Linked DNA regions of Alloalcanivorax dieselolei B5. The protein of the gene in region 1 interacts with the protein of each later gene in a pairwise test. Links are inferred from orthologs where the notes say so. Each region holds a gene or a part of one and is shown on either strand. Other genes may lie near its edges. The genes, in order: B5T_RS11055 and lepA.

Region 1 (9,671 bases):
CTCGGTGGCTATGCCTCCTTCCTGTCAATCAGCGTGGTCATCGGCCTCGGTGCCGGGGTTCAGGCTATGGTGGCGCGGCGTAAAGGAGAAGGTGACGAGCGTCAATATGCCCTGCCCCTGAATGCCGGATTGCTGGTGGGGCTGGTGCTGTCGTTGCCACTGACCGCCCTCTTTCTGGTGATCAGCGCGCCGATGATGCATTTTCTTGCCCCCAATGCGCCGGTGGCCGGACTGGCGGAAGGCTACTTTGACATGCGCCTGCTGGGCATCTGGGCGGTGGCGATGAATTTTTGCTATCGCGGCTATTGGAATGGTATCAGCCGCCCCGCAGTGTACATGCGCACCCTGATCACCACCCATGTGGCCAATGTGGTACTCAGCTACGGGCTGATCTTCGGCCGTCTCGGCCTGCCGGAAATGGGCGCCGCCGGCGCCGGCCTGGGCACCACCCTGTCCCTGTATCTCGGCAGCCTGCTTTACTTGCTGCAAACCTGGAAGCTGGGGCGCGAGCACGGCTTCATGGCCGCCTGGCCCTCCGCCACCACCCTGCGCAGCATCGCCAGGGTCAGTATTCCCAACTCGGTGCAGCAGTTCTTCTTCTCCGCCGGCCTCACCGTGCTGTTCTGGATCATCGGCATGGTCGGCGCCGACGAAGTGGCGGTGGCCCACGTACTGATCACCTTGATTCTGCTGCTGATTCTGCCGGCCATCGGGCTCGGACTGGCCGCCGCGTCGCTGGTGGGGCAGGCGCTGGGACGCCGGGATGCCGCCGACGCTTACCGCTGGGGTTGGGACGTCACCTGGCTGGCGGTGCTGATGCTGTTCGTCACCGCGCTGCCGATGTGGCTGGTGCCGGAGTGGATTCTGGGTTTGTTCCTGCACCAGCCAGATCTGGTGGCACTCGGACGGGTGCCGCTGATGATCACCGGGCTGGCGATTTGCCTGGACGGCGCGGCCATCATTTTCACCCAGGCTTTGCTGGGGGCCGGCGCATCCCGGTCGGTAATGATGGTCACGCTTGTTGTACAATGGTGCCTGTTCCTGCCGTTGGCCTATATCATTGGCCCCTGGCTGGGATTCGGCTTGCTTGGCATCTGGCTGGCCCAGGCTCTGCAACGGCTGGTGACCTCCTCCCTGCTGGGAGGGCTGTGGGTGCGCCGAAGTTGGGCTCACATTCAATTATGACGAGGTCTTCATGAGTGATCAGAACAATTCCGGCTCGGACCGCCCCAACTTCCTGCAAGTGTTGAAAAGCATCCTTGCCGGACTGTTTGGCGTGCAGAGCCACGCCAACCGCGAACGGGATTTTAACAAGGGCAATCCCGGCGATTATATCGGCGTTTATGTGATCCTGGTGCTGGGCCTGGTGATCGGTGTTTTTGTGGTAGTGAAAATGGTTCTCAGTGCCGCGGGATCATAGCGGAACACACTAGGGATATAGCGATATATTTCTTTTAAGTATAAAAACCCTTTGCTAAAGTTCGCGCCACTCGGAGTTGCAAGCCGCCAAACGGTTTGCAAATCAACGAATTAACACGGCGCGACACAGCAATGTACGTATATCAGGACTATGACCAACGTCTTCTGGAAGAGCGGGTGGCGCAGTACCGCGACCAGACCCGGCGTTACCTGGCGGGCCAACTGAGCGAGGACGAATTCCTCGTCCTGCGGCTGCAGAACGGGCTCTACATCCAGCGCTATGCGCCGATGATGCGTATCTCCGTACCTTACGGCATGCTCAATAGCACTCAGGTACGCAAGCTGGCGTCCATTACCCGCGATTACGACAAGGGCTTCTGCCACGTCAGTACCCGTCAGAATATTCAGTTGAACTGGCCGGAACTGGCCGACACTCCCGACATTCTCGCCGAACTGGCCAGTGTGCAGATGCACGCCATTCAAACCAGCGGCAACTGCATTCGCAACATCACCACCGACGAATACGCCGGCGTTAATCCGCGTGAAATCGAGGACCCGCGCCCCTGGTGTGAAGTGATCCGCCAGTGGGCCACCTTCAACCCGGAATTCGCCTATCTGCCGCGCAAATTCAAGATCGCCGTGAACGCGGTGCCGGACGCGGATCCGGCCTTGATCGGCGTGCACGATATCGGCGTGCAGATCGTTCACGACCACAACGGCGAAACCGGCTTCCAGGTTTGGGCCGGCGGTGGTCTCGGCCGTACCCCGATGACCGGCGAAGTCATCGGCGAGTTTGTCGCCTGGCCGGATCTGCTTGCCTATCTGGAAGCGATTCTGCGGGTGTACAACAAGTACGGTAATCGTGACAACAAGTACAAAGCCCGTATCAAGATTCTGGTGAAAGCCCTGGGCGCGGATAAATTCCGTGAGCTGGCGGAAGCGGAATTCGCCGAGCTGAAAGGCGGTGCGATGACACTGACCCGGGAAGAAGTGGCTCGCATCAAGGCCTGCTTCGTGGATCCGGATTACCGCACCGATGTGGATACCACCGCACTGCACAATGCGCTGGATCAGCACCGCGCTTTCAACCGCTGGTACCACACCAATACCCGTGCCCATAAAAAGGACGGCTACCGGTCGGTGACTCTGACGTTGAAGAAGACCGGCCGCATCCCCGGTGACATTACCGACGAGCAGCTGGAAGATGTGGCCGATCTGGCGGACCGTTACGCGTTCTCCGAAGTACGCACCACGCACCAGCAAAACATGGTGTTGGCCGATGTCGCCGAGGACGAGCTGTATGATCTCTGGCAGCAGTTGGACGCGCTTGGCTTCGCCACGCCGAACCTGGGTTTGATCACGGACATCGTGGCCTGCCCCGGCGGCGACCTCTGTGCCCTGGCCAATGCCAAGTCGGTACCGATCGCCGAGGGCATCCAGCGCCAGTTCGACGACCTGGACTTCGTTCACGATCTGGGCCCCCTGGACGTGAATATCTCCGGCTGTATGAACGCCTGCGGTCATCACCATATCGGCCACATCGGTATTCTCGGCGTGGACAAGAAAGGCAAGGAGTTCTACCAGATCACCCTGGGTGGTCGCGGTGACCGCCAATCCCGCATTGGCGAAAAAATGGGGCCGTCCTTCGAGTCCCACGAAGTCACCGGCGTGATCGGCAAGATCATTAGCGTGTACCTGGACAATCGTCTGGAAAACGAGCCTTTCATCAGCACGTACGAGCGCATCGGCATGGACCCGTTCAAGGAGGTGGTATATGGCTAAGGTGATCGTCAACGGCGAAATCGTCGAGAACACCTGGCAACGGCTGACCTCCGAGGAACTCGATCAGCAAGACGTTCCGGCGGAAGGAGCGGTGATCGTGCCGCTGGCCTACTGGCTGGCTCATCGTGATGCCCTGCTGGAGCGCGCCGCGCCGGTGGGGGTGTGTCTGGAACCCGGCGAGGAACCGACGGACCTGGCCGCGGATCTGGCCGCCCTGCCCCTGGTGGCGGTGAACTTCCCGGCTTTCAAGGATGGCCGCGGCTATTCCTACGCCCGTGAGTTGCGCACCCGCTATGGCTTTGAAGGTGAGGTCCGGGCGGTGGGCGATGTGCTGCAGGATCAGCTGTTCTACATGCACCGCGTCGGCTTCAATGCCTTCGAGGTCCGTGCCGACCGCGATATCGAGGAAGCCCTGAACGGGCTGCGTCCGTTCTCGGTGACCTACCAGGGCGATGTTCATGACGAGCGCCCGATCTATCGCCGTCAATCAGCCTGATCTCTGTGCTGTAAGAGCTTGCCCCGTGCGATTTCTGATATTCGCTTGCAGGGCAAGCTCCTACAGTAGCCGTCTTATCCCGATTCACACCCAGCGTCGCCGGATCATCCACAACAGAATGCCGGTGCCGGTGATAACGAGCATGCCGGTAAACCACCAAAAGCCTTTGGGATCTTCCAGCCAGGGCAGCCCGCCCACATTGATACCGAACAGACCGGTCAAAAAACCCAGCGGCAGAAAGGTGGCGCTGATGATGGCCAGCAGGTACATGCGGTCGTTGATGGTCTCGTTCTGGGCGGAAAAGACCTCTTCCTGCAGCAGGGTGGCGTGCTCGCGGGCCGCGTCGAGATCTTCCAGCAGGCGTTGCAGGCGATCGGTGGCTTCACGAATAATTTCCGCGTCCCCGCTGCGAATGCGGCTGTCGCCATGGAGCCTGGTCAGCGCATCCCGTTGCGGGGCCATGTAGCGCCGCAGGGTGATCGCCCGGCGGCGCAAGGCGCCGATACGGCGGGTCTGATCGCGGTTGCCTGATTCGCCTTCCAGTCGTTCGGAAAAGTCCGCCACCTGATCCTCGATGTGCTCGATCACCTCTTCCATGCGCCAGACAAGCCCGTCCACCAGGCCGGCCAGCAGTTCCGACGGGGTCGCCGGCCCTTCTCCGGCATGCAGGGCGTCCACCAGCTCGGTAAGCGACTTCAGGGTGCGCTTCTGCGTGCTGATCACCAGGCCATCCCGGACCCACAGCCGCACCGCGATCATATCCTCGGGCCGGGCATCCGGGGACAGATTGACGCCCCTGAGGTAGACCAGCAGTCCTCCGCCCACGTCGCTGACTCGCGGGCGGGTCTCCGGGGTCAACAGCGCCTCGCTGACCACCATCGGGATGTCCGCCCGCGCTTCCAGCCAGTCCCGGCTTTCCGGGCAGGTGTAATCCAGATGAATCCAGCGGGTGGTGTGGTCGCCGGCGGACAGCTGCGGCTCGAAGGGCGCCGCGCCGCCCTTGCCGTCCAGCCGCAGTGCGAATTTCAGCCATCCCGTGCCAGTCATGGCGCCTCCCTTATCAGCGATCTTCCGGAGAGCCGGCGATCAGCCGCCCACCTTGACCACCACACGGCCGCGCACGCCGCCGGCGAGGATCCGTTCGAACCATTCCGGCAGTTGTTCCCGGGTGATTTCCGCCGCTTCCAGCGCGGCCAGATCCGGAGTCCAGTCCGAGGCCAGCAGTTGCCAGATCTGCTGTTTCACTTCACGTGGCAGTTCCACGCTGTCCACGCCGAGCAGATTGACGCCACGCAGGATGAACGGAAGCACCGTGGCATTATTGAGTTGCGGAGAGCCCACCAGACCGCAGCAGGCGGCACTGGCGCCGTATTGCAGGGTTTTCAGCGCGTTCACCAGCATGTCGCCGCCGACACAGTCCACCACCCCGGCCCAGCGCGGCTTCAACATCGGCTTATTGGCATCCGCCAGGGCGTCCTCGCGGGAAATAATGTCCGCCGCTCCCAGATTTTTCAGCCAGTCATGGGCATCGCTTTTACCGGTTACGGCCACCACCCGGAATCCCAACCGGGACAGGATCGAGACCGCCACGCAGCCGACACCGCCGGTGGCGCCGGTAACCAGAACATCGCCCTGGTCCTCTTGCAGGCCGGTATCCAACAACGCCTCCACGCACAGGGCGGCGGTGAGCCCGGCGGTGCCCAGCACCATGGCGGAGCGCGGGTCCATGCCGTCCGGCAAAGGCACCAGCCAGTCCGCCGGCACGCGAATGTAGTCGCCATAGCCGCCGGCGGTGTTCATGCCCAGGTCATAGCCGGTGCAGATTACCGCGTCACCGGGGCTGAAAGGGCCCTGCTCCGCTTCTTCCACCACACCAACGGCATCGATGCCCGGCGTGTGCGGATACTGTCGGGTGACGCCCTTGTTACCGCTGGCGCTGAGCGCATCCTTGTAGTTCAGAGAGGACCAGGCCACCTTCACCAGGACCTCGCCTTCCGGCAGGTCACTCAGCTCGCGCTCCCCTACCCGGCTTTGGTAACCGTTGTCGGTGTTTTCGGTGATCAGGGCCTTGAATGTCATGGCGAGCTCCGTTTGCTGTTGTCCGTTGGGTATTGCCATTTTTTATTGGAATGAGCTTTATTGGAATGAGCGCTATTGGAATGGCCGCTGCGAACCGCGCTGCCAGAAGCGGTCCGCCACACGCTGGACGGCGGCGGTCAGGGACAGGCTCAGCCGGTCGGCGAGCTTGCGCTTCTCTTCCCAGGTGATCTGGTAGATATCCACCTGGCCCTTGCGCCCCTGCAAGTATTCATCACTGGTCATGATGTCGTCCACCAGCCCCAGTTCCTTGGCCCGGCTGCCGAACCAGTGTTCACCGGTGGCCACGGCATCGATATCCAGGCCGCGGCGATGCTCGCGGACAAAACTCTTGAACAGCTGGTGGGTTTCCTCCAGCTCCTCCTGGAACTTGGCGCGGGCCTTGTCGGTGTTTTCACCAAGCATGGTCAGGGTGCGTTTGTATTCGCCGGCGGTCATCAATTCCACATCCACATCGTGTTTTTTCAGCAGACGATGAACATTGGGAATTTGCGCCACCACCCCAATGGAACCGATCACCGCGAAAGGGGCGCTGAGAATGCGGTCGCCAATACAGGCCATCATATAGCCGCCGCTGGCGGCCACCTGATCCACCGCCACGGTGAGTTTCAAACCGCGCCCGCGCAGGCGTTTCAGTTGCGAGGCGGCCAACCCGTAGCTGTGCACCAGCCCGCCCGGGCTTTCCAGCCGCAGCAGGACTTCGTCATCCGCCTCCGCCACCTCCAGGATGGCGCTGATTTCACGGCGCAGGGTTTCCACATCGCTGGCTTGAAGGTCGCCATCGAAATCCAGCACGAACAGGCGCGGTGGTGATTTGTCCTCGCCGCCCGCTTTTTTGCGCTGTTTGGCCCGCGCCTTTTCTTCCTTGCGCTTCTTCTTGGCCTCGGCCTTGCGGCGCTGCTCCGGCCATACTTCATCAATAATGCTCTCGCGCAGATCGTCGAATTCCTCATTGAGGTATTTGACGCGCAGTTCGCCATCATGGCCGCTGCGCTGGCGATTACGTGCCGCCGCCGTGGCGATCCCGCCAATCACAAACAAAATCGCCACCACGAGGGTGGCGACTTTGGCGAGAAACATGCCGTACTCTGAAATTAAATCGATGATCACCGTGTCTTGCTCACCTGTATGTATGGGTTGAATCGCCCGCCCCGCTCACTGCGCAGAATCCCGCTTATTGCCAGCCGGAAACCGCTTGCTGCGCGCTGCCGTTGAGAGGCCGCCCCACCAGGCCAGTGGGGGAAACCGTCACTTCAAAAATCGCCCCGTCGGCCATCGGCAGATAGGCGGCGCTACCATAGCGCGCATCGACGAGAAAACTCCAGCCCTCCCGGGCCTGGCGCCAGACATCCAGCACCGGCGGCTCATCATGGAGACTATACACGGTGCGTTCCCGTGAACGCTCATCTTCCAGAGCGAAGTAGCGCCCCTGGATGCGATCCAATTGATAGGCCGGCTTCAGTCCCAACAAGGCGAAGGGCGTCTTCCATTTGATGATTCTGGCGTCCAGTTGCCATTGGTCACCGGCCAGCCGGAAATCCCGGGTGCGGCCATCGCGGCCGGTGACCGTGGCGATGTAGGCCTGGTCATCGGTGGCACGGAAGCTGATGGTGGCCACCGGTGATTCGGCGCTCAGTTCGTGGTAGCTGTACAGGCTGACCGCCACCAGCACCAGATAGAGAGCACCAGCCACCAACAGCAATCCGACCGTGCCCTTGAGCCATTGCCACAGCCACTTCTGACGTAACAGGATCCAGGCTCCGATCAGCACCAGAACCAAGCCAATGACCATAATCAAAAGCGGGGCGAACGAAAAGCTCATCGGGACTCCATCATCATGGAAGGCTGTGTCAGGGCGCTACTGGTAAGGCGCGCGCCATTGCTCGATCAGGGTGTGGGCGATGCTGCCCGGTGGTGGTGTACGCGGCAATTGGTCATGGCGGTACCAGCCGGCATCAACGATTTCATCGTCATCGATGACGATGTCGCCACCGGCATAATCGCCATGAAAACCGAGCATCAGGGAGTGCGGGAAGGGCCAGGACTGGCTGCGCGCGTAGCGCAGATCGCCGACCTGGATGCCGGTTTCCTCCATGACTTCGCGGCGTACCGCCTGCTCGGCGGTCTCTCCGGCCTCCATGAACCCGGCCAGGCAGGAATAGAATCCCGCCGGAAAGCGCGCGGAACGGCCCAGCAAAGCGTATTCGCCATCACTGATCAGGGCGATCACGCAGGGCGTGATACGGGGATACTGGCGATAGTCGCAGGCCGGGCAGGTCATTGCCAGCTCACGTTCATGGGGAGAGGTGGGAGAGCCACAGCGGCTGCAGAAACGGTGGTTGTGTCTCCAGCTCATTACCTGCAGGGCCCGCGCCACCATGGTGAACGTATCGTCATCCAACTGGCCGATGATTTGCCGCAACGGGGTCGGGTGCAGACGCTGGTCGGCCAGTTCATGCTCACCTTCATCGCACACGTAACAGGGCTGGCCGTGCAGCACGCCAATGTAGCGGTAATTCGGGTGCTGGCGCAGCAGGAAGGCCGGCAGCCTGGGAATGCCCAGATCGCCGGGCTGCTGGGCGAAATCGATGTACAGGTTTTGTTCTTGGACCACGAAACACCAGGCTTCGTCCGCGTCTCTCGGCTCCGCCGAAGACAGGTCCAGGGAAAAGAAATGATTCACGATGTCGCTCCGCCTGTGGGATAGCCAAGGGCACCCACCGCCTGCTCCGCCACATCCAGAACGCCTTCTCCGATCGGTTTCTGTTCTTCCATGCTCTCAAGATAGTAATCGATGGCGGTCAGGGCATCCGCCAGGGTCTCCATGGCGGTGACCGTGGGTGCCTCGCTGCCACCGATCAACTCCTTCTCGATATAACACCGACAGGCGTTGGTTACGGCGCAGGCCCGCTCCAGATCGAGGAAGGTCAGCCCTCCCACCACCGAAGCGAAAGTGCCCGGAAGATTACTGAGATGCATGGTATCCCACTGTTGCTCCATATAGGAGGCCAACGACCGTTTTGCCAGCGCCAGGCCGGCCCGGCACTCGCCCACCACCGTCATGCGCGCTTCATCCAGTTGATAGCGGGAGATGCGATCGTTGTTGACCTCACGGCGAACATCGTCCGCCGGCGCCAGACTGCGCTCCAGGGTGGCGATGGTGTTCTCCGCGGCGAGCAGATCGTCCACCAGAGCGTGGAACGCATCGCTGTCCACCTCGCCGCCGGGGCGCCAGCCGGCGACATCCTCGGCACGTCGGCGCAGCTCCTGGGCGCCTTCGTTCTCGCCAATCATGTCCAGGGTGCTGGCGATGCGTCCGAGCCCTTCGGCGACGGCGCCGTAATCGGTATCGGCCACGCCCTGGGCGGCCATGTCCAAGGTGTCCTTGATCTGGTTGATTTCCTCTTTCAAAGCGCCGGCCACGGAGCGGATCACGGATCCCTTGGAGCCGGTCATCAGTGCCATTTCACGCTGCAGATCGGCGTCGGCGGGGCGTTCCCGCAGCCCGAATACGGAACGCACCTCGGTGGCGGCGTCCCCTTTTCCACTGCCCAAGGCGGTGAGATACAGGCATTCGCGCAGCAACTCCGCCGGCGGCGCCTGCTCAAGGGCACCGGCCCCCTTGTACACCAGAGCTTTCAATTGCCGGTCATAGCGCGCCAACAAGGCGCGCCGGGCCGCGGTCAGCGCCATGTCGTCGTGCAGCAGGGACTCCAGCGCCGCCCGTGCCAGCCACCACCGTTTGCCGCCGGCAAGCCGGTCAATCCGTTCCATGGCCCGCAACATAAGACGCAGATGGGTCTGCCGGTCCTGCCCCTGCAGCAGGCCCAGCAGCCCCACTTGGTACATGTGGCGCAGGCGGCGACTTTGCCGTGCC
Region 2 (9,678 bases), 820 kb from region 1 along the record:
GCGTCCTGGCCGCCGGGCATGCGGGTGAAATCCACCCCTTGTTCAATCAGCCAGCGGATCGCTTCCGGGCCGTTTTCCACGGTGAACCGCACCGCGTCGTCGTGGCACAGGCCGGCGCCGGCCACATGGGTGTCCTGGACATGGCTGTCCATGGAATCGGATTCATCCAGCACCGCCGCCACGCCGCCCTGGGCGTAATAGGTGCTGGCGTGGGTCAGTTCACCCTTGGAAAGCAGTGCCACGCGGGCATCGTCGGGCAGGCGCAGGGCCACGGTCAGGCCGGCGGCGCCGGAACCGATGATCAGAACGTCGTAATGAAAGGTTGCCATAGCTATCCGCGGTTATCCGCGCCGCCGGCTCGACACCGTGACCGGGGACGATACGCAAAGCGGCGGATTATGGAGGTGAATTGTTGAACCATTGTGAAAACCGGCCATGTTCAGGGAGGCCAGTATAGCGGTCCAGGTAACTCCTGTTACAATACCGCGCTTCAATCCTGGCTGGCGGCGCCGAATTCGCTCCGGCACGGCCAGGGCAAGGCGAAGAACGCGACGTTCCGGGGGGCACAGTGCTTCTGCAACACCAGCTCACGACGGGAAAAACAGGGCCATCGGCGCCTGGTCGGTATGCGCCGCGCGTGCCGTGCCGACGGGATGCCGCCGCTCGTCTTGCCACGACCACCCCGAAGGAGTGCTAGGTGTCCGACGAACAGTTGGTCAAAAAAGCCAAGATTGGTGATCAGCGCGCCTTCGAAGTGTTGGTACTGAAGTACCAGCAACGCATTTTCGCTCTCATCAGCCGTTACGTCCGCGACCAGGATGAGGTCCAGGACGTGGCTCAGGAAGCCTTTATCAAAGCCTGGCGCGCCTTGCCGCGGTTCCGCGGTGACAGTGCCTTCTATACCTGGCTTTACCGCATCGCCGTCAATACCGCCAAGAACCATCTGGTGGCCCAGGGGCGCCGTCCTCCGGGCACCGACCTGGATGCCGCCGAGGCGGAACAGTACAGTGGTGCGGAAATCCTGCACGAGATTGGAACCCCTGAGTCCCATGTGTTGTCTGAGGAGCTGGAGGCAGTAATCCACCGGGCCATCGAGGCACTGCCCCAGGAACTCAAGACCGCCGTGACCCTGCGTGAATTCGAGGGCCTCAGCTATGAGGACATCGCGGTGGTCATGGAATGTCCGGTGGGAACGGTGCGTTCGCGCATCTTCCGGGCTCGGGAAGCCATCGACGAGGCGGTGCGGCCCCTGCTAGGGTCGCAACGTGGAGACAAAGGGTGAGGTCATGAAACGGGACTTTGAAGTGTTGTCCGCCCTGCTGGACGGTGAAACCAATGAATTCGAGACGCGGCGGGTGCTGCGGGATCTGGATACGCTGGATGAGAGCGATCTGGATACCCTGGCCCGTTGGCAACTCACCCGTGATGTGATGCATGGCCAGGCGGTTCGGCCGGTGCCATCGTCCTTTAACGCGCGTCTGTCCGAGGCGCTGGCGGCGGAATCGGCGCCGGCGCGCCGGTCCGGCCTGGTGGGTGGTTTCGCCCGGGTGGCGGTGGCCGCCTCCGTGGCCGCGGCCACCGTGGTGGGCTGGCAGTACTGGAGTGGGCCCTCCGGCTCTTCCCTGTCTTCCGGCGCGCCGCAAAACACCCTGGCCGCCAATGATCAGCGCATGAGCCGTCCGTTCGGCGATCTTTCGCTGGTGTCGCAAAGTGCCCGTGGCGGTGCCGGCGCGGTGCCGGTGCAGGTCAACGCGGCCCAGCCGCGGGTCAACGCCATGCTGATGCGGCACAGTGAGTTCGCCGCGCGCCACAGCGGGCAGGGCATGATGCCTTATGCCCGTCTGGTGAGCATGGACGCCCGCAACGGAGCACGCTAACGAATGCTGCGAACCCTCGCTTTTGGTCTGACCCTGATCGCGCCGCTGCCGGCGCTGCTGCTCGCCCCGCCGGCCTCGGCTCAGGAAGCCCCCGCGGCGACCCTGCTGCAATCCATGTCCGAGGCGTCCCGGCAACTCAACTATAAAGGCCGTTTCCTCTATCAGTTTGGTGCCGAAGTGAGCACCATGGAGGTGAGTCATGCGGTCTTCGACGATCATCAATATCAGCGTCTGACCCATCTCGACGGCCGCCTGGTGGAAGTGCTGCGGCGTGGACCGGAACTGGTTTGCCTGCATTCCAACGGCACCCTGACCCGGATCTCCGACGACGCCGACGGCTCCCCGCTGGAATTCCAGGACCGGCTGGCGAGCGCCATCCCTTCCCAGTACAACGTTCTCCTCGACGGTGACGGCCGCGTCGCTGGCCGATCGACCCTGCGCGTGCGCGTGGCGCCGCTGGACAACCACCGTTACGGTTACCGGCTGTGGCTGGATGACGAAAGCAAACTGCTGCTGAAGTCGGAAATGGTGGATGGCAACGGCCTGGCGCTGGAGCGAGTGGAATTCGTCACCCTGGATTTGAGTCCCGGGCTGCAACGGGCAGACTTCGATGTGCCCGAGACCCACAGCGAACGGGCCCTGGAAAACGTGGCGTCTTCCCGGCCCGGTAATTTCGTCATTGAGGCGCAGTGGCTGCCCGGCGGTTTCGAGGCCGTGGATCAGGACTGGCGCCGTGTCGACACGGTGGCGGATCCGGTGGCGGCACAGAGTTACAGTGACGGTCTCGCCACCTTCACCGTTTTCGCCGAAGCCACCGACGGCGCCAGCCCCGAAGAGGGGGTCAGCCGGGTCGGTCCCACCGTGGCGATCAGCCGCCACACCCAGAACGGGCCAGTTACCTTCCTTATGACCCTGGTGGGTGAAATCCCCCAGCCCACGGCCGAACGGGTCATGCAATCAATACAGGTCTCCACGGCGCAATGATCGAGGAGCACGGGCGCGTGGTGGCACGGGAGCCCGGCGCGATCTGGGTGGAAACCGTGCGGGCCGGTGTCTGTGATGCCTGCCAGGCCCGTAAGGGCTGCGGCCATCGTCTGATCAATCAAAGCGGCGGGCAGCGTGCCCGTCTTCGCGTGTTGACCCGCGACACTTTCCAGGACGACGAGGAAGTGGTGGTGGGCATTCCCGAAGGCGCTTTGCTGCGCGGTGCTCTGTGGGTTTACGCTTTACCCCTGGTTTTACTGTTTGCGGGCGCTTTGCTCGGCGGCGCCTTGCCGTTGCCGTTCGACGGCGCCGCGCTGTTCGGGGTGCTGGGCCTGCTGCTGGGTTTCATCATCAATCGTTGGCGCGATCGCGGTGATCGCGGCCGGGCGTATCAACCAACGGTCCTGCGCCGCCGTCCGGTGCGGGAGGATGGGGCGGTCAGGATCGTTTCGCCATAACCGCTGTCAGCACAAGACACACTAGACTCCATCGATGCACAGGGAGCTTTCCATGGGAATGATTCAACACTATTTGTTGCCGCCGCTGCTGGCGGTGGGGCTGGTGATCGCCGGTTGCGGTGGTTCGGAGCAACAACAGGCGCCGGCGGAACAGCCCAAGGCGGCCTCGCCAACCCAGGCGCAGCCGTCTTCCCAGCCGCTGGTCACCGGCCTGCCGGACTTCACTGCGCTGGTGGAGAAAGAGGGCCCGGCGGTGGTCAACATCAGCACCGTCACCCACCGTGACGCCAGCGACCGGCAACAGCAAATGGAGCAGCTGCCGGAATTCTTCCGCCGCTTCTTCGATGAATTCGGCGGCGGCATGCCGGAACAGGAGGACGTCCGCTCCCTGGGCTCCGGCTTCATCATCTCCAGCGACGGCTATGTGCTGACCAACAATCACGTGGTCGCCGACGCCGACGAAATCGTGGTGCGCCTGCAGGACCGCCGGGAGCTGGATGCCGAACTGGTGGGCGCCGATGAGCAGAGCGACCTGGCCCTGCTCAAGGTGGAGGCTTCCGACTTGCCGGTGGTCAACATCGGCTCCTCCGAAAATCTCAAGGTGGGCGAATGGGTGCTGGCCATTGGCGCGCCGTTCGGCTTCGACAGCTCGGTGACCGCCGGCATCGTCAGCGCCAAGGGGCGCAGCCTGCCATCGGACAACTATGTGCCGTTTATCCAGACCGACGTGGCCATCAACCCTGGCAACAGCGGCGGGCCGTTGTTCAATCTGAACGGCGAAGTGGTGGGTATCAATTCCCAGATCATCAGCCGCTCCGGCGGTTACATGGGGCTCAGCTTCGCCATCCCCATGGACATGGCCATGGATGTGGTGGAACAGCTCAAGGACACCGGCAAGGTGAGCCGGGGCTGGCTCGGCGTGCTGGTCCAGGAGGTGGACCGGGATCTGGCCGAGTCCTTCGGCCTGGAGCGGCCCATGGGGGCGCTGGTGGCCCAGGTGGTGGACGGCTCGCCGGCCGCCGCCGCGGGTTTGCAACCCGGTGACGTGATCATCGAGTTCGATGGTCATCAGATCGAGCGTTCCGGTGACCTGCCGAAGGTGGTCGGCACCATCAAGCCGGACAGCGAAGTAGACCTGACGGTGATGCGCGACGGCGGCAAGAAAGACTTGTCCGTGACCGTGGGCCAATTGCCCGAGGATCCGCGCCAGGCCGCCGCCGGCGGTGGTGGCGAGGATGCCCAGGGCGGCGTGCTCGGCCTGCAGGTGCGCGACGCCAGCGCCGCCGAACTGGCCCGCGCCAAGACCGATCACGGTGTCGTCGTCGCCAAGGTGGAAGAGGGCCCGGCCCGCACCGCGGGCGTTCGCAGCGGCGATATTCTGGTGTCTCTCAATAACCAGCCGGTCAAGGACATCGACGCCTTGCAGGACATCGTCAAGAACCTGCCCGAGCAGGGCACCGTGCCGGCCCTGGTCAACCGCGGCGGCAACGCCCGCTTCATCGCCCTCAAGCTGGGGCAGTGATCATCGCGGTCCTTTCCATTCCTTTCCATGGACGAAAGGACCACGATCGGCCTGCCTGATGCGGTTTATGGCGCCCGGCGACCAACAACTTTGGTTGCCGGGTGCATAATCCGCTAGAATCGCCCTCCATCGTTTCGTTCCCTGGCGGCAATTTGTGACCGACATTACCCATATTCGCAACTTCTCCATCATCGCCCACATCGATCACGGCAAATCCACCCTGGCGGACCGCTTCATCCAGACCTGTGGCGGCCTCAGCGATCGGGAACTGAAGGAGCAGGTTCTCGATTCCATGGATCTTGAGCGCGAGCGCGGCATCACCATCAAGGCGCAAAGCGTGACGCTGCACTACACCGCTCGCAATGGGGAAACCTACCAGCTCAACTTCATCGATACCCCCGGCCACGTGGACTTCTCCTACGAGGTGTCCCGCTCGCTGTCGGCCTGCGAGGGGGCCTTGCTGGTGGTGGACGCCGCTCAGGGGGTGGAAGCGCAGTCGGTGGCCAACTGTTACACCGCCATCGAGCAGGATCTGGAAGTGCTGCCGGTACTGAACAAGATCGACCTGCCGCAGGTGGAACCGGAACGGGTGATCGAGGAAATCGAGGAGATCATCGGCATCAACGCCATGGACGCCTGCCGGGTATCGGCCAAGACCGGTGTCGGTATCGATGATTTGCTCGAGCAACTGGTGGAGCGCATCCCGGCACCGGAAGGGGAGCGCGGCGGCCGTTTGCAGGCGCTGATCATCGATTCCTGGTTCGACAACTACATGGGCGTGATCTGTCTGGTGCGGGTCAAGCACGGCCGCCTCAAGAAAGGCGACAAGATCGTGGTCAAATCCACCGGCCAGACCCATGTGGTGGACAGCCTGGGGATTTTCACTCCCAAACGCACCGAAACCCGGCATCTGGAAGCCGGCGAGGTGGGCTGGGTCAGCGCCACCATCAAGGACATTCACGGTGCGCCGGTGGGCGATACCCTGACCCACGCCAACAGCCCGGACGTGCCGGCGCTGCCCGGCTTCCAGAAGGTCAAACCGCAGGTCTACGCCGGCATGTTCCCGGTCTCCGCGGACGACTACGAGGACTTCCGCGACGCGCTGTCCAAGCTGGCGTTGAACGACGCCTCCCTGTTCTACGAGCCGGAAACCTCGGACGCGCTGGGCTTCGGCTTCCGCGTCGGCTTCCTCGGCATGCTGCACATGGAGATCATCCATGAGCGGCTGGAACGGGAATACGACATGGACCTGATCACCACGGCGCCCACCGTGGTGTACGAATTGATGCTCAGTGACGGCAGCCTGCTGTACGTGGACAACCCGTCCAAGCTGCCCGAAGGCAACAAGATCGAGGAATTCCGCGAGCCCATCGCCCGCGTCAATATCCTGGTGCCGCAGGAATACGTGGGCAACGTGATCACCCTGTGCGTGGAGCGCCGCGGTGAGCAGAAGGGCATGCAGTACCTGGGCAAGCAGGTGTCGTTGGTGTACGACATTCCCATGGCCGAAGTGGTGTTGGATTTCTTCGATCGGCTGAAGTCGGTGAGCCGGGGCTTCGCCTCCCTGGACTACGCCTTCGAGCGTTTCCAGGCCACCAAACTGGTGCGGGTGGACGTGCTGATCAACGGCGACAAGGTCGATGCGCTGGCGATGATCTGCCACCTGGATCAATCCGCCCATCGCGGCCGGGTGCTGATCGAGAAGATGAAGGAACTGGTGCCCCGGCAGATGTTCGACGTGGCGATCCAGGCCGCCATCGGCAGCAAGATCATTGCCCGCCAGACGGTGAAGGCGCTGCGCAAGAACGTCACCGCCAAGTGTTACGGCGGTGACGTGTCTCGTAAGAAGAAGCTCCTCCAGAAACAGAAGGAGGGCAAGAAACGGATGAAGCAGGTGGGCAACGTGGAAATTCCCCAAGAGGCCTTCCTTGCCGTGCTGAAGGTGGATGACTGATGGATATAGATATTGGCTTCTGGTTGACCCTGGCGCTGCTGGTCACCGTGGTGGTATGGATACTCGACCGGCTGTTTAAACTGCGTCAGAGAGGCGGAAGTCTGGGCAGCACGGTGGAGACTTCGAATTCGTTGATTTCGGTGTTCTTCGTGGTGCTGGTGATCCGCTCCTTCGTGGTGGAACCGTTCACCATCCCCTCCGGCTCCATGCTGCCGACCCTGGAAGTGCACGACTTCATTCTGGTCAACAAATTCGCCTATGGGCTGCGCCTGCCGGTGACCAACACCAAGATCCTGGAGACCGGCGAACCGGAGCGCGGTGATGTGATGGTGTTCAAATTTCCGGAAAACCGTGCTCAGAATTTCATCAAACGAGTGATCGGTCTCCCCGGTGATGAAGTGGAAGTGCGTGATAATGTGGTGTACGTCAACGGTGAAGCGGTGCGGCGCGACCTGATCAAAAACGGTAGCAACAGTCAGGCGTGGCGCCGTGAGTATATCGAGGTGCTCGGCGAACATTCGCATCTGATTCGCCAGGAAGGCCCGGTCAATCCGTACACCGGAGACAAGGTCATTCCCCGCAACACCCAGGGCAAGTGGCAGGTACCCGAGGGGGAGTACTTTGTCATGGGTGACAACCGGGATAACAGCAACGACAGCCGTTTCTGGGGCTTCGTCCCCGAGAATCTGGTGGTGGGCAAGGCGTTCCTGATCTGGATGCACTGGGAACCGTTCTTCTCGCTGCCCAGCTTCTCCCGCAACGGCGCGATCGACAAAGTGGAGACATAACAACATGAAAGGGCGCGCACGTCAGGGGGGGCTTTCCCTATTGGGTTGGATCGTGGTGCTGATCGTTCTGGCGGTGTTCGGCACCGCCGCGTTCCGCATGGTGCCGGCGTATATGGAGTACAACACCATCAAATCGGCGACCGTTTCCTTGCTTGGCGACAGCAAGACCGCGCTGATGTCGGAGCGGGAAATCCGCGACGCGCTGAGCAAGCGTTTCATCATCAATCAGGTCAATGCGATCACCGCCAATGACCTGGTGGTGAGTAAGGAAGGCGGCCGTGTTTCGGTGGCGGTGGATTACGAAGTCCGTGAGCCGCTGTTCTACAATGTGTCCGTGGTGATGACGTTCCAGGACACATTCAGCAAATCGGCGGCGCCGTGATCGAACACCGTGAGCGTTTGGAAAAGGCCCTGGGCTACCGTTTCAGCGATGGGGAGCGGCTGGAACTGGCGTTGACCCATCGCAGCGTCAGCCGGCGTCACAATAACGAGCGGCTGGAATTCCTCGGTGACGCCCAGCTCAGCCAGATCATTTCCACCGAACTGTTCCACCGTTTTACGGACGCGGCGGAAGGGCAACTGACCCGCATGCGCGCCTCGCTGGTGCGTGGCCAGACCCTGGCGGAAGTGGCCCGCGAGCTGGGTCTGGGGGAATACCTGATTCTGGGCGGCGGTGAGCTGAAAAGCGGCGGCCACCGGCGTGACTCCATCCTGGCCGATACCCTGGAAGCGCTGATCGGCGCCATGGTCATTGATGGCGGTGAAGACGCCTGCCGCGAAGTCGTGCTGAGCTGGTTCGAAGCCCGGCTGGCGGCGATCAGCCCGCAGAGCGTGCGCAAGGACGCCAAAACCCGCTTGCAGGAATGGCTGCAGGCGCGCAAATATGAATTACCCGTCTACGGCGTGCTGTCGATCAGCGGCCAGGCGCCGAAACAATCCTTCGAGGTGGAATGCGAACTGAGTGGCTTGAAGAAAACCTTCCGTGCCAGCGGCCCGAGCCGCCGGCGTGCCGAGCAGCAGGCCGCGGAGCAGGCTCTGGAGTGGCTGGAGCAGACCTATGAGTGAATCCCGTCGCTGCGGTCTGGTGGCGATCATCGGCCGCCCCAACGTGGGCAAATCCACGCTGATGAACCATTTGATCGGCCAGAAGGTGAGTATCACCTCGCGTAAGCCGCAGACCACCCGTCACCGTATCCACGGCATTCTGACCCGGGACGACTGCCAGATCGTGTTCGCCGATACCCCGGGCATCCATACCGGCCAGCAACGGGCACTCAACCGGGCCATGAACGAAGCGGCCATGTCGGCGTTGTCCGATGTGGATGTCATCTGTTTCATGGTGGACAGCGACAAGTGGAATGAAGGTGACGAGCACGTACTGTCATTGCTGGCCCGGGCCGGCGACATTCCGGTGATCCTGGTGGTCAATAAAGTGGATCGCCTGGACGACAAAGCCGCCATGCTGCCGTTGCTGGACAAACTCAACCAGCGTCACGATTTCGCCGAAGTGATTCCGGTGTCCGCGCTGGGCGGACACAACCTGGACGTGTTGGAACAGGCGCTGGTTTCCCGCTTGCCGGAAGGCGATTTCTGGTTCGACGAGGACCAACTCACCGATCGCAGCCTGCGTTTCATGGCGGCGGAAATCATCCGCGAAAAAGTGGTCCGGCAACTGGGTCAGGAAGTCCCCCATCAGGTCACCGTGGAAATCGACCTGTGGGAGGACGGACCCCGTGTCACCGACATCGCCGCCACCATTCTGGTGGAACGGCGCGGGCAGAAAAAAATTCTCATCGGCGATAAAGGCGAGCGCATCAAGAGCATCGGCACCCAGGCCCGCCGCGACATCGAAAACCTGATCGAGCGCCGCGTCATGCTCAATCTGTGGGTGAAGATCAAGGCTGGCTGGTCCGATGACGATCGCGCCCTGCGTTCCCTGGGCTATGACGACTCGCGACAATCCTGACGGCGCCAACGGCCTCGAACCGGCCTGGCTGCTGCATCGCCGGCCGTTCCGCAACACCAGTCTGATTCTCGACCTGTTCCTGCCCGGCGGCGGCCGGGTCGGCGCGGTGGCCCGCGGTGGCCGTCGTAA

What was found.
Region 2: the proteins of B5T_RS11055 (region 1) and lepA interact in binary tests that used the Escherichia coli proteins (3 or more experiments, as listed by UniProt). The link is inferred for Alloalcanivorax dieselolei B5 from one-to-one orthologs.

The regions. Positions count from the first base shown.
Region 1 is NC_018691.1:2,456,339-2,466,009, reverse strand. Bases 2,764-5,751 are described here. They hold B5T_RS11055 (zinc transporter ZntB), read right to left. Parts: upstream 4,745-5,751; coding sequence 3,782-4,744; downstream 2,764-3,781. Other genes in these bases: B5T_RS11050 (YhdH/YhfP family quinone oxidoreductase), read right to left, coding at 4,784-5,751; B5T_RS11060 (DUF934 domain-containing protein), read left to right, coding at 3,194-3,697; B5T_RS11065 (nitrite/sulfite reductase), read left to right, coding at 2,764-3,201. Also shown: B5T_RS11075 (MATE family efflux transporter), read left to right, coding at 1-1,185; B5T_RS11070 (DUF2970 domain-containing protein), read left to right, coding at 1,196-1,420; more of B5T_RS11065, read left to right, coding at 1,552-2,763; more of B5T_RS11050, read right to left, coding at 5,752-5,776; protease SohB, read right to left, coding at 5,849-6,904; B5T_RS11040 (hypothetical protein), read right to left, coding at 6,969-7,616; nudC (NAD(+) diphosphatase), read right to left, coding at 7,653-8,477; B5T_RS11030 (hypothetical protein), read right to left, coding at 8,474-9,671. UniProt on the Escherichia coli protein: Zinc transporter. Acts as a Zn(2+):proton symporter, which likely mediates zinc ion uptake. Purified ZntB reconstituted in liposomes also binds and transports Cd(2+), Ni(2+) and Co(2+).
Region 2 is NC_018691.1:1,637,258-1,646,935, forward strand. What follows is about bases 4,401-7,395. They hold lepA (translation elongation factor 4), read left to right. Parts: upstream 4,401-4,995; coding sequence 4,996-6,795; downstream 6,796-7,395. Other genes in these bases: B5T_RS07515 (DegQ family serine endoprotease), read left to right, coding at 4,401-4,841; lepB (signal peptidase I), read left to right, coding at 6,795-7,395. Outside these bases: nadB (L-aspartate oxidase), read right to left, coding at 1-329; RNA polymerase sigma factor RpoE, read left to right, coding at 698-1,282; B5T_RS07500 (sigma-E factor negative regulatory protein), read left to right, coding at 1,287-1,877; B5T_RS07505 (MucB/RseB C-terminal domain-containing protein), read left to right, coding at 1,881-2,861; B5T_RS07510 (SoxR reducing system RseC family protein), read left to right, coding at 2,858-3,319; more of B5T_RS07515, read left to right, coding at 3,372-4,400; more of lepB, read left to right, coding at 7,396-7,583; B5T_RS07530 (DUF4845 domain-containing protein), read left to right, coding at 7,588-7,965; rnc (ribonuclease III), read left to right, coding at 7,962-8,648; GTPase Era, read left to right, coding at 8,641-9,549; DNA repair protein RecO, read left to right, coding at 9,527-9,678. UniProt on the Escherichia coli protein: Required for accurate and efficient protein synthesis under certain stress conditions. May act as a fidelity factor of the translation reaction, by catalyzing a one-codon backward translocation of tRNAs on improperly translocated ribosomes.